DNA from 3 places in the Halolactibacillus sp. JCM 19043 genome. Region 1 is predicted to be linked to each of the others. Evidence: riboswitches for the same ligand, from Rfam matches in the RefSeq annotation. Region 1 holds a riboswitch; each other region holds the start of a gene.
The links. Region 1 has a riboswitch for thiamine pyrophosphate ahead of tenA (thiaminase II). Riboswitches for the same ligand answer to the same signal wherever they lie in the genome.

Region 1 (5,906 bases):
TAAACGTTTAGTAACGCTTGCGAAAGAGTTGAGATTAATTATTATCCAAGAAGGAGTAGAAACGGCAGAAGAAGTCGCATTAATTGAGTCGGTTCAACTAGATGCTTATCAAGGTTTCTTAATGAGTCAACCACTTACGAAACAGCAGTTTGAGCAAGACTATTGACATTATCACCATAACCGATTAAAATTACTATTAAATATTTTAAATGACTATTCTAAGTATTCTGTCAATTTAAAATAATTAATAGAAAAGGTGGTGTCAAACATGAGGCAGAAGAAAGAAAACAAGTAAATGTAGGGGATTGGGTCAAATTACAGTCAAACAAGGGTGAGCGTATTCATGGCTTCGTCGAAAAACAACTAGAAGAAGAGAACAGGGTACAAATACGTGTGATTGCGAGTGATAACCATCTTTTAACCAATCACAGTATCCAAGTTCACGTGGTCAAATTACAAGTAGAGCCAGATAGCAAATACTATACTCTTGGTGAATTAGAACAATTAATCGACTTAGCCCTTCAAACAAATGATAAAGCATGGTTTGACGCATTATCTGATCAATACAATTACTTGAAAAAAGAAACAGAAGCGAAACGTCATATTGACTATACCCAAGTCAATTAATCACATAAGATGAAATTAGCCACACCTAGAGGTGTGGTTTTTTCTGTTTAAACGTAGTTAATTAACGATAACCTGATACGAAAGGATTGACAAGATGGTTAAAAATATGTTAAAAAATATATGTTAGCACTTTAAAGTGTCGAGTGCTAATACATAAAAAATATTAAAAAGTGAGGGAATAACATATGGCCGTCAGACAATTTGAAGCAGAGTCAAAACGATTATTAGACATGATGATTCATTCGATTTATTCAAAACGCGAGGTATTCTTACGTGAATTAATCTCCAATGCGAGTGACGCGATGGATAAGATGTATTACCGCGCATTAACCGATGAGTCGATTACATTTGATCAATCGGACTATTACATTAAAATTTCTACAGATAAGGATCATCGTACGTTAACAATCACTGATAATGGGATTGGTATGACAAAAGAAGAGCTTGAACAAAATTTAGGCACCATTGCGAAAAGTGGTTCACTGGCATTTAAAAAAGACAATGAAATTAAAGATGGTTTTGATATTATTGGCCAGTTTGGTGTCGGCTTTTACGCAGCTTTCATGGTTGCTGACAAAGTAAGTGTAACGTCGCGCGCAGTAGATTCAGATCAAGCGTATCACTGGTACTCTGAAGGCGCTGAAGGCTTTACCATCGAAGAGGCGACTAAAGATGATGTGGGTACAACGATCACACTAACGATTAAAGCGTCCACAGAAGATGATGACTTTGAACAATTCTTAGATCCGCGTCAACTGCAAACGATCGTTAAAACTTATTCAGACTTCATTCGCTATCCAATTAAAATGGATCTAACGGAAGAAAAATTAAAAGAAGGTACAGAAGATGAATATGAAACGATTGTTGAAGAGAAAACGGTCAACAGCATGGTACCAATCTGGAAGAAAAACAAAGCTGAATTAACCGATGATGATTATAAAAACTTCTATCAAGAAAAACATTTCGGTTATGATGATCCATTAACACATGTACATGTGAGTGTCGATGGTAATATTCGTTATCAAGCGATTCTTTACGTGCCTGAAACAGCGCCTTATAACTATTACTCGCAAGAGTTTGAAAAAGGCTTGGAGTTATACTCAAATGGCGTCTTAATTAAAAATAAAGCGCCTGAACTGTTACCTGATTACTTTAGCTTTGTGAAAGGTCTTGTCGATTCAGAAGACTTATCACTTAATATTTCTCGCGAAATGTTACAGCATGACCGTCAGTTGAAGCTAATCGAGAAAAACTTAGTGAAGAAGATCAAACAAGAATTAAAGAAATTATTAATGAATGATCGCGAGAAGTATGAAACGTTCTTTAAAGCTTTCGGTCGTCAATTGAAATATGGTGTCTACAGTGACTTTGGTCAAAATAAAGATACCTTAAAAGATTTACTTCTATTCTATTCATCAACTGAAGAGAAACTTGTCACCTTAGCCGAATATGTTGAACGTATGAAGGAAGACCAAACCTATATTTATTATGCCACAGGTGAGTCACATGCGCGCATCGAACGTTTACCTCAGACAGAAATCGTCCGTGATAAAGGCTATGAAATTCTTTACTTCACTGATGATATTGATGAATTTGCGATTAAAATGTTATTGAACTACGATGAAAAAGAATTTAAATCTGTTTCAAGTGGTGATTTAGGTTTTGAGGACGATCAAGCGGAAGAAAAAACAGCTTCTGAAGAAGATCAAGCGATTTTCGATCAAATGAAAGAGATTCTTAAAGGTAAAGTATCAGATGTTCGCCTGTCTAAACGCTTAAAGACACACCCTGTCTGCCTATCTAACGAAGGGGATATCTCCATTGAGATGGAAAAAGTCTTAAGCATGATGCCTGAGAATCAAGGCGTAAAAGCTGAGAAAGTGTTAGAAATTAACGCGGATCATGATATCTTTAAGTCACTCAAACAAGCCTCACAATCAAACGAAGATATGATGGAGACATACACGAATGTCCTATACAATCAGGCTTTACTGATTGAAGGTTTACCAGTAGAAGACCCAGTAAGCTATGCCAATGATGTTTGGAAAGTGATGAAGTAACACTTGACTTTAATAGTCAGTATGTTACAGTAACAGTATCAAAATACAATCAAATGAAACACCACTAGGGGAGTCACTGATCTGTGACTGAGATTGGCAACGAATGCCTTGACCCTTTGAACCTGATCTAGTTGATGCTAGCGGAGGGAAGTGGGACGAGATTTGACTTTCTTTATTCAATGATCGACACCACTTGCTTATTTAGCGGTGGTGTTTTTATTTGGAAAAAGGAGAGAATTATATGAGATTTACAGATGAATTAAGACAAAAGGCTGATCCGATTTGGAAAGCGAGTTTTGATCACCCCTTTGTACAAGGGCTTGGGGACTCCACCTTACCGCTCGACCGGTTTCGCTACTACGTCTTGCAAGATGCGTATTATTTAAGTCACTTTGCAAAGACGCAAGCATTAGCTGCCGCAAAAGCAGACTCATTAGAAGTAACGAACAGTATGGCTAAACACGTTCAAGGCACCTATGAAGCAGAACTGGATCTTCACCGGACCTTTATGAAACAATTAAATATCTCTGAAAAAGACCAGCAATCCTTTGAGCCGGCTCCAACAGCGTATGCTTATACATCACATATGTACCGAGCCAGTCAATTTGGCCAACTAGGGGACGTTATTGCGGCGATTTTACCATGTTACTGGTTGTATGCTGAAATCGGTGAACAGTTAAAAGACAAAACGCCAAAAGAACCCGTCTATCAAACGTGGATACAGGCGTATCATTCCGATTGGTTTATGACACTCGTCAAAGAACAAATCGACCGGTTAGACCAACTTGCAGAAACCGCATCAGAAAAAGAAAAAGAACGTTGGACTGATCTGTTCTTAAAGAGCAGTCAATATGAATATTTATTCTGGGAGATGGCGTACACATTAGAGATATGCCGATGGACGCCTATCGTCATATAGCAGTTACAAATTAAAACCAGACTATAAACCTTTAATTGACTAAACCCTAAACCACCAACACTTTTTTTGTTGGTGGTTTTCGTATAGACTAAACTGTGATGACCAATATAGTATGTTTCTTAAGATAATGGTGCCTTTACCATAAACGTTTTAACTAATAGTTTCTCTACAAATCCCCAATTTATTATGGACTTATTTTGAAATTTTTGGTATGGTTATGTTATTAACAAAATTATCAAATTATTTTATATCACAGAGATAAATATTCATTGTTCTCCCTGTTTTAACTTATCTCAGATATGAAAGTAGGGGGCTCACATGACATGCAAAGAAAAAACAAGTACATTATTATATTTATAGTTATTTTGTCAACATTACTCACCATCAATATAAAAAATATCATATCCCCTAACAAAAATAACCAAGAATTAAGTAATGATATTGAAAATGAAGAAGAATTAGTGGATATTGAGAAAGAAAAAATTGAAACTTTAGAAGAGTTAGTCGCATTATATGAAAAAGAAGAAAAGTATGATGACGCGGTTGAGATTTATAATGAATTACTATTACTGGATACGCAAAACGACCAATATTTATACAGCTTAGCCATTTGCTATCTAGAAATTGAAGAATACGAGTTAGCGCTAGAATTTTTAAAAGCTTATGATGAAGTAAAGAGCCATCACCCAACAACATTGTTTTTAATATCACAAGTGTACTTATTGCTAGGGGAATTTGAACATGCCCAACAAATAGCTAATGATGCGGTTGCTGCTACAAAAATAAATAACACTGACCCACAATATTATGCAGAATGGTCTGAAATTGTCGACAGTTTTGATGTGAAAAAAGAAGAAGCTTGGGTAGATGTAATAGAAGGTTTACCGCTGAATTCAATGAAATTAAAAGCTTCTGAAACAGCGATAAAAGATTATCATAATGCGAATAAATATCCTCATGAACATATTCTTTATAACGCAGGATTATTACATAATCAATATGGAAAATATGATCAAGCTATTCAATACTTTAAAGAACGTATCAATATTTATCCTAATTTAAAATCAAGTTATGTGTTACTCGCCGAGAACTATTATCTAACAAAAAATATAAGCGAATTAAACGCGTTACTAAAGATGGTTGAAGAAAACGATTGGATTCTTGAGGAAAAACTAATATCCGCATTTATCACAAGCACCCAAGGTGACTATGAAATATCTAGAGAAGGATTTGACAATCTTGCCTATACAGGAGAATACCAAGATATTATTTTTTCTAACCTAACTCGATTAAGCTTGCGTTTTTCTGATCATACAAGCGCACAAGACTATTATAATACGTTTATGGGACTTGAATTAAAGGACTTTAGCTATTGGCAATCAACGGTTAATGAACTTTCAGATGGTATCGATCGGATGCTAGAAATTGAATAAAGGTGTGAAAATTAAATGATTAAGATTTTTGTTGGTATGATTTTTTTTATAACAGGATTATTACTTTTTGTAGCATTTGAGATAAGCGCTATTTTACAGTCCTTTGATCTAAGAGGTGTGTTTGTAACAAATGCATTAATTTTATCTATTGTATTATTGCTTGTTCAATTATTTATTTCAAACAAGAAGATTGTTAATGTATTTGCAAGTAGTTTTATATTTATTTTCATCTTTAATCTGGTGAATGTCTATAATCATCAGATTGTGATGATGCCTTTAGAAGGCATTGTCGATACTTATCGAAAAAATAATGTGATTGAAGCTGCTGAACAATACTCTTTTGCGAACAACACTCTTTATTATCAAAATCAAACGGACGAATTTATTAATCAAATTGAAGAAGAAATTCTGTGGGTGACAAATATTTGTTCCGATGTTTTTGGTGTAAATACAATACCCGGTGTAGAAATTATTTTGTTTGACGATATAGAATTATTTCAACTCTTTAGTTTTGATGATAGTTTAAATGGACTTTACCGTAGTGATCAGAAAACTATTTATGTATTAACAGCTGGAGAAAATGATCGTACTATAAAAACAACACTATCACATGAATATGTTCATCATTATTTTTATTCCCTATTGGGTAGTCAGAATATCGATGTCACTCAATTCCCTTTATGGTTTCATGAAGGAATGGCGACGTATATCTCAAACATAAATAATTCTGATGTAGAATATGAAAGTTATGGTGACCTATCACTAAAAGATCTGTATTATCCGAAGGATTGGCGTCAAGAAATGCAAGGAGATAATAATCCTTATCGTATTGCTTACGTTGCTGTTGAGACTTTAGTTGAACTAGAA
Region 2 (5,906 bases), on a different contig from region 1:
AACTGTAAGGATATACATTTTTCTTTTCATATTTACCGCTCCATTATTAATTATAACCAGTTCGTTAGTTGAACAAGTAATAACAGTTAATTTTATCTAATCTAAGTGTATCATAGCGTTCAGTTTTCGCACCAAATTCCTTTTAATAATTATTTTTCTATATCCGTTTTGATTCTCTAGTGTTAAATACTTAAAACCATATAAGATAATTGTCCACATGTTTAATTACAACAGCATAAAATCTCTGTATACATTCTTTTAAATGGCTTGATTTAACTTTTCCTTTTGTTAATCTATCCATTTCTAATCCTCTAAAAAATCAATGAGTCACAATCAATCTCCATTTGACAAAGAACCCATTTTTTTAATTTAACAACATAAAAAGACCGATAGGCTCTAAACCTATCGATCCATTTTTTATAAATCTTTAACGACCGCTTCGATAATTGTTTCCATATACTGCGGCAAGTCACTTGGTCTCCGACTAGAAATAATATGCCCCGATTTGACGACTGGTTCATCAATCCAGGTGGCACCCGCATTTTTTAAATCATCGATAAGCGCTGGTGTACTTGTCATTGTTACATCCCTAACAATATCAGCTGAGATCAGCACCCAACCTGCATGACAAATCTGACCAATCACTTTCTTATCTTGATCCATCGCTTTGACAATATTCAACACACTGTCGTAACGGCGCAGTTTATCTGGCGCCCAGCCACCTGGGACGAGTAACACATCATAATCCGCTGGGTCAATATCTTCAAAGGCATGCGTTGATTCACACGGCACACCGTACTTCCCAGTGTAGACTTTACCTTTTTCCGTACCAGCAATATCGACCGTAGCCCCAGCTTCTCGCATTCTTAGGACAGGGTACCATAATTCTAAATCTTCAAACGCTTCGTCAACAACTTGTAACACGCGTGTATCTTTTAACTTCATCACACTTTAGCCTCCTTAAGTTTTGTCGCTCTTCTTTATGTTTAACCGTAAAATACCCGAGTTAAACTCCACCTTTTGTTGGATTTAATTGTATGACGAAAGAAATGATATAACACTAGCCGAAACATCTTGTTGGTAACCAATCTCTGAAATAACCGCCGCGCCATCAATATGATACTTCTTTAACCGAGGCATATCTCTGGCCCTTAAGCCACCAATCGCAACTATAGGGGTATCTCCTACATGATCTTTAATTGCTTTTAACCTTGAAAATCCAATGGGTATTTTTGCATCTGCTTTAGTTAAGGTTGGATAAATTGGACCTACCCCAATATAGTCAGCGCCTCGTTTTTTTGCTATGATTGCTTCTTCAAGATTCGTTGCCGATATCCCGATAAACATCTCTTTTGGCAACACGGCTCTTGCTTGTTCAATCGACACATCATCTTGACCGAGATGAACGCCATCAGCACCTAGTGCCATCGCCAGTTCAAGATCATCATTCACAACAAATGGTACACGATATTGTCTACATAACGCTTTCACTTTATATCCGTATTCAATAAGGGCAGTACCCTTGAGCGCAAAGGGACCTTTCTCTCGTAACTGAAACATTGTCACCCCACTCTTAAGTGCTGCCTCAATAATCGGTAAACTAGCTTCTTCTATATAAGCCTCACCAAAAATAAAATATAACCTCAACCATTCACGCTGAAACATTAGCTACTCACCTCAATCACAGCTTGTTTTTTCCATTCAGAAATACTCAGGGTAGCTAAACAATCGATAAAATGCATTTGAAAAGAACCTGGTAGTTCGCTTCTTTCTGCCGCTACCTCACTTGCGACAGTATAAAAACTGACTGCTTCTGCCGCAGCTTCGATATAATGATCATCATCAGCTACGGCTAAAAAAGCGGCGATGACAGAGGTAAGTAAACACCCCGTCCCAGTGACCTGTTTTAGTATTGGCGAGCCGTTTTTCAATCGGTAAAGTGTTTTGCCACTATAAATCATATCTTCTTTCCCCGTCACAACAACCGGGATACGATAGCGCCGATAGAAGGCTCTCGCAATCGTCCCTACATCCGTATCAATATCCCCTTCGACACCCTTACCAGCTTGTTTAAGTGAGACAAGGGTCATAATTTCTGCCGCATTGCCTCTGATGAAACTAATCTTTAACGTCTCAAGTAAATGTGTAACGACACGCATCCGGTAATTTGAAGCGCCAACACCAACGGGATCTAACACAATAGGAATCCCTTTTTCCTGAGCTTTTCTTCCCGCTACTTGCATCGCCTGAAACACCGGTTCTGTGATTGTACCGATATTCAAAACAAGCGCATCTGAAATATTTATAATGTCATCCATTTCTTCTTTTTCATGCGCCATAAGCGGCGAAGCACCGAGGCATAAAGCCCGTTTGCGGTAACATTCATCACGACTTGATTCGTGATGTTGTGAATGAGAGGTGCGCGTTCTTTTACTAATTCTAAGTAATGCATTATACCTCACCCCCTCTAGTATCTTGACAAGTGTTTATGTCATTGGGTACCCCTTTTAACCGGTAACCAAAATGATTCGTCGGCCCGTTACCACGTCCGAGGTCAATCCCGTAAAAAATTGCAGCATGAATAAACGCTTTTCCTAAACTGACCGCATCAAGCATCGATTGACCTTTCGCAAGTTCTGCGGTAATAACCGCACTATACGTGCAACCTGTCCCATGTGTATGTTTCGTCTTGACTCTTTCTTTCGTTAAATAGTGCACTACGCCCCCGTCATAAAAGACATCAGTAGCTTCCTCAGTTAAATGCCCACCTTTTACAACTGCAGCGCTGGCACCTAACACATGCACCAGATCTTTCGCGGCTTGTGTCATCTCCTCTAACGTTGTAATCGAACGGTCCAATAACAAACTTGCTTCTTTTAAATTCGGTGTCACAAGTGTTGCTTTTGGAATTAATACTTCCCGAATAACCGCACGAGAACTCTCTTCCATTAAGACATCGCCACTCGTTGCGACCATGACTGGGTCTAATACATACGGAATATCGGGGTATTTTGTTAAATAGTCACCAATCAATCTCATCATTTCTTCGGTCGCAATCATGCCTGTCTTTATCGCATCTGGTTGAATATCATCAAAGACACAGGCCAGTTGCCTGTCAATCATCTCAATTGGTTGATGATGAATTAACGATACACATTGCGTATTTTGCGCAACAACAGACGTAACCACACTCATACCGTAGACACAACGTTCTTCAAATGACTTGAGGTCCGCTTGAATACCCGCACCTCCTGTTGGATCGGTCCCGGCAATCGTTAATGCTGTTTGAACTTTTTTCATTTTCTCCACTCCTTGTAGACGCAAAAAACCGCTCCTCATAGGTCGAGGAACGGTTGTGAGTGTATGATTAAAACGAACGCCAATAAAGACGCTAGGTTTCACAAGAGTCCCACTTCCCTACGTTGGTACTAACCAAATCAGGTTCAAAGGGACCAAAGTGATTCACTTTATCTCAGCACACATGTGCGCCCCTAGCGGTTTCATCCGTATTTATTTGTTAACTTAACCATAGTGAATATGAGAAAGTTTGTCAAGCTTATTGAAGCAAGCCAATATCTTCTGGCGGCCAAATCCGAAAGACGATTTCACCAATCACACTGTCTTCTTCAATCACACCAAAATAACGACTATCCCGGCTATCCGGTCGATTATCTCCTAAGACAAAATACATCCCTTCAGGTACTTCCGTTAAGCCTAATTCATTCATACTAAAATCATCGGTATACGTGTAGCCATCCAACTGACTTAAGACATCTTCTAAATAGACTTCTGGATAACTGACCCCGTTAATGAATAACACATCATCTTTTACTTCAACATAGTCACCCGGTAACCCAATGATGCGCTTCACATAATTCTCTTCAATAACTGAATCAGGTGCAACAAAAGCGATTTGGTCAAACCGTTCTAACTCGCCCAATTTACTTATAATAATTCGGTCACCATCATGCAAGGTCGGTTCCATTGACGTTCCTTTAACAACAGACGGCGTCATCACAAATTCTCTCACGACAAGCACAATCACCAATGCAATCACAATGGCTTTGATCCAGGAAATCAATTCTTTTACCATCTCTAACCCTCATTTATCTTTTTTTCTTATTATACGCGCTTTCCATAAGAAAATCCATGATTTCACTGAACAGACAAAAAACCTCATGCGTAGAAAGCACGAGATTTTAATTTGACTATTTAATTTATGACGTAACCTTTTGATCATCACTCACTATTCATTACGTGATACCACTCAATCTAATCATCCACTTTTAAAAAATGTGTGGCTGCGACTCTCATGAGAACATATGCCATTAAACTGACGCCAAGTAACAAGAATAACGCCGCATAAGCCAACATCACTTGAGCTAACACATAGACTAGACCGACAGATATAATCGTTTGAATCGGTCTTGCGACAGAATAAATAAGCGCGACTTTTGGATAATCTCGTAAAGGAAAATGATAGTGAACAAATACCGGAAATACCGTCATCAAACTTAATATAACGATAGCGGTTAGAAGAATAATGATAAAGAAATAGCCTTTTGAAAATAAGGCGTGATCGATTAATAAGGCCACGCGGTAATTACCATAGAGTATCGCCACGGCTAATACATACAGGTAACCTAACAGATTTGCTTTCAATAGATTTTCTTTATAACTCTTCCAATATTTTTTGAACACATCATCGTCATCTTTAAAGACAATCATTTGTCTTAAAACGTAGAAAAGGGCTGCTAAACTAGGGAAAAAGCCGATAATACCTAGCCCCAATACACTCCCTAACCAAAAACAGATATTTAATAGAATGAGGTGGAAACCAAGTGTACCTACTTTTATAAACCAGCTTTGACGATACATTTTAGTCCACCTCTTTCCATTAATTGATGTATGCTAACACTTTGTCTGCTTCAGGTATTGATTCAATGGCGCCAACTTTGGTGCATACAAGCGCTGCGGTCACATTAGCATAAGTAATCATCTCTGTTAATACTGCTTCATTTTTAATCACTTCAAGCGGTTGAGCATAAGTTGATAACTGAGATAATAATGCGCCAACAAACGCATCTCCTGCCCCCGTTGAATCGATTGCTTCAACTTTAATACTGTTGATTACTTTTTTAAAGTCACGCGTAGACACATAAGTCCCTGCCTTACCTAGTGTCACTGTCACGAGAGACACGCCCTCATCATGAAGCCGATCAACTGCCTCAGCCATATTATCTTGTTGCGTTAATAACAATAATTCCTCTTCACTTACTTTAACATAATTAGCATAAGGTAAGCAGTGATACACCCACTCAACAAAAGCTGGTTGATCATTACCCCAAAGATCCGAACGGTAGTTAGGATCAAAGGCGATAAATTGCTGCCTTTGCTGTCCTTTTTTCATCATGTTGATATACGTTTTGCGAAAAGGATCCGTTAATAAAGCTGTGGCTGAGCCAAAATGCAACGTATGCATCGAATCAATTAAGGTTTGATCAAGATCCTTTCCCTCTAATAATCCATCCGCTCCTCGCATAAATTCAAAATCTCGTTCACCACTTGAATCTAATGATACAAAAGCTAACGTTGTTTTAGCAAGGTTTGTTTTTAATAAATGATCTGTTTTTACTTTTGCGGCTGTTAAGGATTGTTCGAGGAAGGTGCCAAAAGCATCTTCCCCTACTTTTCCGACAAAGTACGCCGCACCACCATGTCTAGCAATAGCCGCCGCCACATTTGCAGGCGCACCGCCTGCTTTTTTCTCAAACGACTTACCTTCCACTAGTGAAACATCTATATCTGTACAAAAAAAGTCAATCAGTAATTCACCAATACATGCGATATTATTCACCATACCTTTTCGTTCACCCCTTACTCAGTCTCATGACTTTACCTGAAAC
Region 3 (5,906 bases), on a different contig from region 1:
ACTTATTTTCATTCACAGTCATCAAGTTCATCGTATTACATCAGAGCACCATTCGAAAGTTACCATTCTCTTATTCTCAACCGATTTCATCAGTGATTTTGATCAACAATATAAAGAGCGGTTAGCGACCTCACCTGTCATTTCCTACTCTGCCTTACCAAAGATAGAGAAACTCCAGACGGTGTACCATCAAAAAGCGTTTTTGTATGATGTGCTTTCACGTTTAATCAGTCAATCGAACTTTATCGAAAAAAAAGCAACAATGAATACCACATTACTGCATGATTTATTACTGTATGTTGACAATCATTACGATAAGGATTGTTCATTAAAAAGAGCGGCGACGATCCTTGACTATGACTATACTTACGTTTCTCAAGCATTTAAACAAATGACGTCACTTTCTTTTACTGATTATTTAAATCAATACCGCGTTTCTCAAGCGATTAATAAGTTAACCCATAGTGAGTTAACCATTTCTGAAATTTCTCGTCAGTGTGGCTATGAGACGTTACGGACGTTTAACCGTAATTTCCTTAAATACACGAATATGACGGCGTCAGACTACCGGAAGCAATATACCGCCTCCTAACAATAGATGAAAGTTAGATGAGAAATAGCCAATAACACTTGTAGATTCCGCGAAATTTGTTATAATCTTACTACTTAGAATAAAAATATAATACAGAAAGAAGTTTTGATATGGAAAATAGCCGTTTAAACAAAAAGAAAAATAAAAAGAAATGGTGGATTTTAACCCCCGTCATTATCTTACTCGTCTTATTATTATCGATCGTTGGTTATGGTGTGCATTTATATAACGAGGTTAAAAGCAATGTCAATGACAATATGCATGAAAAAGTTTCTGGTAACGTGATTGATACGGAAAAAACAAAAGAAAAAATCGAGAACAAAGATAATCTTAATATCCTCTTACTCGGTATTGATTCAGAGTCATCTGTCAGTGGTCGTTCGGATGCGATCATTGTCATGACTTTAAAGCCAAATGAAGACAAAATTCAACTCGTCAGTATTCCGCGTGATACTCGGACGACGATTGCTGGTCGCGGAACAGAAGATAAGATCAATCATGCGCATGCATTCGGTGGCCCAGACATGGCGATTGAAACAGTTGAAAATTTCTTAGATATTGATATTGATTATTTTGCGCGGGTGAATATGGATGGTATGGCTGAACTCGTTGATTTAGTCGGTCCAATCACTGTAAATAATGAACTGAATTTTTCTCAAGGTGGCAACACCTTCCCAACCGGCAACATTACCTTAACCGGGGATGAGACGATGAATTTTGTCCGGATGAGAAAAGAAGACCCAAGAGGTGACTTTGGCCGGACCGAACGTCAGCGTAAAGTCATTGAAGGTATTGTAAGAGAAGGTGCGAAAATCGAAAACATCACCCGTATTTCGGATTTACTTGATGTGCTAGGTAACAACGTGAGTACCAATATGACCTTTAGTGATATGACATCACTATTCCAAGGTTACCGTCAAACTGCCTCGAATTTTGAAGACTATCAAATGCAGGGGTCTGGTTCGATGATCAATAACATTTATTATCACATTGTCACTGAAGAGGAAATCAATAAAGTTCATGATTTAATTGAATCTTAATCTAAAAAGCCGCGCATCGACTTATATAAGGTCGACGCGCGGCTTTATTTTTGTCATGCTATCACGCGCTAGGGTCCATTAAGCGGCGTGACGCATCGGTTTTTTAACAAGTGATGGTCGTTTACTAAAGAGAAATGCCACCGCGACAATATTAATGATCGCCGACGGGATAATATACGACGCATTATAGACAAAAGAATAGAGCCAAATATTCATGCCGTCAATGAGTGAATCAAAGAACACCACGCCTGCTAGATAATGACTAACAAAGCGAAGGGTGCTGCCGAGCCCAACACCGACAATGACCCACTTCACAAAGCTCCCTTTAGAACCACTCTGTAATGCATTCGCTGCTTGGTCTTTAAAGAGTCCCGCAAAACCTAACACAGTAAAGGCAATTGGATAGTCAAGCAAACCTTGAACCGGATGAGCGATCCAGGCAGTACCTGAAACAATTTGTAAGACACCTAACAGTAATCCTGATAATAAGCCACCCTTTAGTCCCCAGCGATAACTGATAATAAACACCGGAATCATCGCAAAAGAAATCGATCCTCCTTGGGCCCATACTTTAAATGATAAGAATGGGACGAGGTCTAAAATAAGCGCAAGCGCTGAAAAAATCGCGACCTCAATTAAAAATAATGTACGTTTTGATTGCATCAAACATGCCTCCTCATAAAATTTGTGCAACAAAAAAAGCAATGCCAAGGGATGCTTCCTGATGGAGGACCCTAACATTACTTAAAACGCCATCAAAAAAGCCACCATCCCTACGCTAGTATTAACTAACAGGTTCAGAGGGTCTAAGTATCGATACTTACTCTCAGCTGACGATTATCAGCTCCCCTTGAAGGCTTGATTCAATTACTTTTCTTGTTAGTTGTATTATATCAGTCTATTCTGAAAATGCAAGGGATGATGTTTAAATTGTTTCATCGTTATCATCTGCCTATCTGTTTTTCTATATACATCATTTCATCACTATGTTATGCAGAAAGAAATGAAGATAGAGAGAGCTTCTAATGATTCATTCATGTTCTACTGACCCTTTCGTTTGAATAACGGCCATACAATTATTTCTTAACGGTTAACGTGAGAATCTGTTGAAACCTTTCGAGTGCCTCCTTTAATAATCTCGGGCCTTCTGCCATAGCTAAGTCAAGTGTCATCGGCTCGTTCACAATCGGTAGCGTGACATGAATATTCTCTTCCTTTAACTCGGTTAATCCCTGTTCGACCTTACCAGCAAAGACCACCGTCGGTACGCCCACCTCTTTAGCTAGTCGACTCATTCCGATTGGCACTTTACCTGCGAGTGACTGCCTGTCAAACTTCCCTTCACCCGTGATCACTAAATCAACGTCACGTAACTTTTCTTTTAGTTTCCCGCGTTCACTTAAAAGATCTAAACCACTTTGAAACGTTGCCCCAAAAAAGCTATAACAACTAAAACCAATCCCCCAGCTGCTCCAGCGCCGGGCATCTCAGTACAGGACACGTGTAACGTTTCTTCCACTGCTCGACTAAATTGCATCATCGCTTGTTCTCGTTCAGCTAGTTCCGCTTGTGAAAAACCTTTTTGGAGACCAAACACATACGTTGCTCCATTACTGCCTAGTAACGGGTTCGTTACATCACTCGCAATCAACCACTTAACCTCTTTCACTCTCGGATCTAAGCCACTTGTATCAATTTGCTTGACCTTGCTTAAATCAACGGGGAGTAAAGGCAATGCTTGATTTCGTTCATCTAAAAACTTTACCCCAAGCGCCATCATCATCCCCATACCACCATCGACCGTAGCACTACCACCCAGTCCTAAAATAATCGTTGTTGCGCCGTAATCAAGTGCTTGGCTGATTTGTTCTCCCACTCCAAAACTCGTATGATAACTCGGATGGAATGTACTTGTCTGCATGAATAATACCCGCAGCTTCCGCTACTTCAATAATCGCCGTGTGACTCTCTTCAATCCAGCCCCACGTCCCTATCGCTTTTCTGCCATTCACATTTGTGATTATTTTTTGGGTGTAGTCTCCATCCTCTGCTTCTAAAAATGCTTGTACCGTCCCTTCGCCACCATCAGCGACAGTGAAACTTATGACGTCATGTTCCGTTAATGTATCCTTGACGATTCTGTTGGCTTCTGAACTTGTCATCGAACCTTTAAACGAATCAATTGCTGTTAAGATGCGCATCACTTTCATTCCTTTCTAAAAACAAAAGAGTATGACTATAGTGTGCCATACTCTTCTTTGTCTTTCACGTATTAGTTTAATTCTGGCCAGTAATCTTTATTTGCTTCAATCAAGGCATCGAGTACAACCCGAGCTTTTTTCGCATCCACAACGGTACGATTAAGTGTCAAGGCTTGGAGCGCTTTTGTATATGACCCTTCCATATAGGCTTCAACGGTCAATTTTTCAAAGGCATGTTGATTTTCAATCAACCCTTTATAGAACGTGCCAATCTGACCAACCGCATAAGGTTGTGGCCCATTGGCACCAAGCGTTGCTGCCACTTCAACCATACTATCATCTGGTAAGTTCGCAATGATGCCATCATTTCTCACCATCACGATAAAGGTTTTCCGCTCATTATTGGCAATCGATGCGGCGACTTCAACCATCATATCACCATGAGCATCGTTATGAACAACTTTTGAGTCACGTGCGGTGCCATTGTCGACAATACGACGACATTCCTCAAACACTTTCTTCTCTCGACCTTCTCTTACCTCATCCGTTCTCGTCCAGTTCGGATCTAGTTTTTTCACTTTATACTCTGGATAGAGATAATATTGTAAATACGTATTCGGTAAATAATCAGGAAAATCTTTTAACATGTCCTCCACCATCGCATACGTCTCAAGCCACGATTGATCACGTTGTTCCGCATCAACCGGTCTAAAGCCACCATTTAAAATGATCTGTTTTAACTCTGGTGCCCGGTCACGTCCTGTTTCATCATAAATATGTGTAAACCAACCGAAGTGATTGAGACCAAAGTAAACGGGCTCTAATTTATTCACATCATGATCAATCAGTTTTGAGTACGATCGAAGTAAGTTGACCGGTTGATCGCAAATATTTAAGATTTTGTCTTCTTGAGGGAAGATTTTATCAAGCGCTAACGCGACAATCGCCGCTGGATTCGTATAGTTCAAAATCCAAGCATCTGGACTTAACTGGCGTACGTCACGTACCATCTCTTCCATATCACGAATCGAACGCAATCCGTAACTAAAGCCCCCCGGTCCACACGTTTCTTGACCAATGACGCCATGTTGAAGGGGAATCTTTTCATCTTTTTCACGCATATCAAATCCACCGTACGCATCTGACAGAAAACAAAATCAACCTCTTTATAAGCGACTTCTTTATCGGTCGTATACACAACCTCTACCTCCGGTGCTTCTTCTTTAAAGAGAATCTTCGCAAACTCACCAATCACTTCTTGACGCTTTTGATCAACATCATATAGCACGACCCGGTTTAAGGCGAACTGATCTAAATGTGTCGTCATCGCTTTTAAAATACCTGGTGTCCACGTTGAACCGCCACCGACTAAGACAATATTATTTTTTTTCATCATCAACATCCCTCTTTTATTTATTAGTGAATGACGGATGACTTAGCATTAATCCGTCAGTCACTGCTTTGCTTTTATTTGTGTGTTTAATTCTTGTGATAGCTCATTAACGCTTACGCTTTTTGTTCATACATATAGTTATCAACAATGTTACGCATCTTAGAGACCCGGCCACCATAGACAACATGTACGGTGTTAGCATCCGGACGCACAATACCATTGGGGTTGGTTTTCTTTAAATACGCTTCTTTCACAAGCTCGCCATTTTTCACTTCTACACGCAAACGACTAATACAGTTATCGACATCGACAATATTGGTAAGCCCCCCAATCCTTCAATGATGTTTTCAGCCGTCTTACGATCCTGTTCTTTGACTGGCACGTTTTCCGTATCATCCTCTTCATCATCTTCAAAGTCGTCTTTCGACGACCAATTGTTAAGACGTTAAACTTACGGATAATAAACGTATAACTGAAATAATACATTGCGAAGAATATCGGACCGGCAATTAAGTAAATGTACCATTTCGTTTCAAGTCCTTGGAAGACACCAAAAACTAACCAGTCAATGATTCCCCCTTGAATATTCCCAATTCCTGCATCAAAAATAGCTGGGACTAAGAACGCTAATCCCGCAAAGATCGCATTTACGATCCAAAGGACAGGTGAAATAAAGATAA

Region 2: linked by a shared signal. The riboswitch ahead of thiD (bifunctional hydroxymethylpyrimidine kinase/phosphomethylpyrimidine kinase) and the one ahead of tenA (thiaminase II) in region 1 are both predicted to bind thiamine pyrophosphate.
Region 3: linked by a shared signal. The riboswitch ahead of thiT (energy-coupled thiamine transporter ThiT) and the one ahead of tenA (thiaminase II) in region 1 are both predicted to bind thiamine pyrophosphate.

What each region holds. Positions count from the first base shown of each region.
Region 1 is NZ_BAXD01000023.1:44,639-50,544, forward strand. Features, by position in the region: gene JCM19043_RS11065 (bifunctional diguanylate cyclase/phosphodiesterase) at 1-166, shown strand, start outside; gene JCM19043_RS17725 (IDEAL domain-containing protein) at 394-627, shown strand; gene htpG (molecular chaperone HtpG) at 813-2,687, shown strand; TPP riboswitch at 2,744-2,853, shown strand; gene tenA (thiaminase II) at 2,929-3,606, shown strand; gene JCM19043_RS11085 (lipopolysaccharide assembly protein LapB) at 3,930-5,039, shown strand; gene JCM19043_RS11090 (hypothetical protein) at 5,055-5,906, shown strand, end outside.
Region 2 is NZ_BAXD01000007.1:95,468-101,373, reverse strand. Features, by position in the region: gene JCM19043_RS05975 (hypothetical protein) at 1-30, opposite strand, end outside; gene JCM19043_RS05970 (type 1 glutamine amidotransferase domain-containing protein) at 418-945, opposite strand; gene thiE (thiamine phosphate synthase) at 1,030-1,665, opposite strand; partial or broken gene thiM (hydroxyethylthiazole kinase) at 1,665-2,386, opposite strand; gene thiD (bifunctional hydroxymethylpyrimidine kinase/phosphomethylpyrimidine kinase) at 2,452-3,300, opposite strand; TPP riboswitch at 3,398-3,503, opposite strand; gene lepB (signal peptidase I) at 3,557-4,093, opposite strand; gene JCM19043_RS05945 (YesL family protein) at 4,273-4,878, opposite strand; gene JCM19043_RS05940 (carbohydrate kinase) at 4,898-5,860, opposite strand; gene JCM19043_RS05935 (glycoside hydrolase family 32 protein) at 5,871-5,906, opposite strand, start outside.
Region 3 is NZ_BAXD01000005.1:125,602-131,507, reverse strand. Features, by position in the region: gene JCM19043_RS04915 (AraC family transcriptional regulator) at 1-592, shown strand, start outside; gene JCM19043_RS04910 (LCP family protein) at 703-1,632, shown strand; gene thiT (energy-coupled thiamine transporter ThiT) at 1,711-2,295, opposite strand; TPP riboswitch at 2,386-2,493, opposite strand; partial or broken gene JCM19043_RS17330 (glycerate kinase) at 2,709-3,553, opposite strand; gene JCM19043_RS18060 (glycerate kinase) at 3,480-3,833, opposite strand; gene JCM19043_RS18645 (hypothetical protein) at 3,905-4,666, opposite strand; partial or broken gene JCM19043_RS18640 (6-phospho-alpha-glucosidase) at 4,760-5,160, opposite strand; gene JCM19043_RS16735 (hypothetical protein) at 5,340-5,510, opposite strand; gene JCM19043_RS04880 (PTS transporter subunit EIIC) at 5,524-5,906, opposite strand, start outside.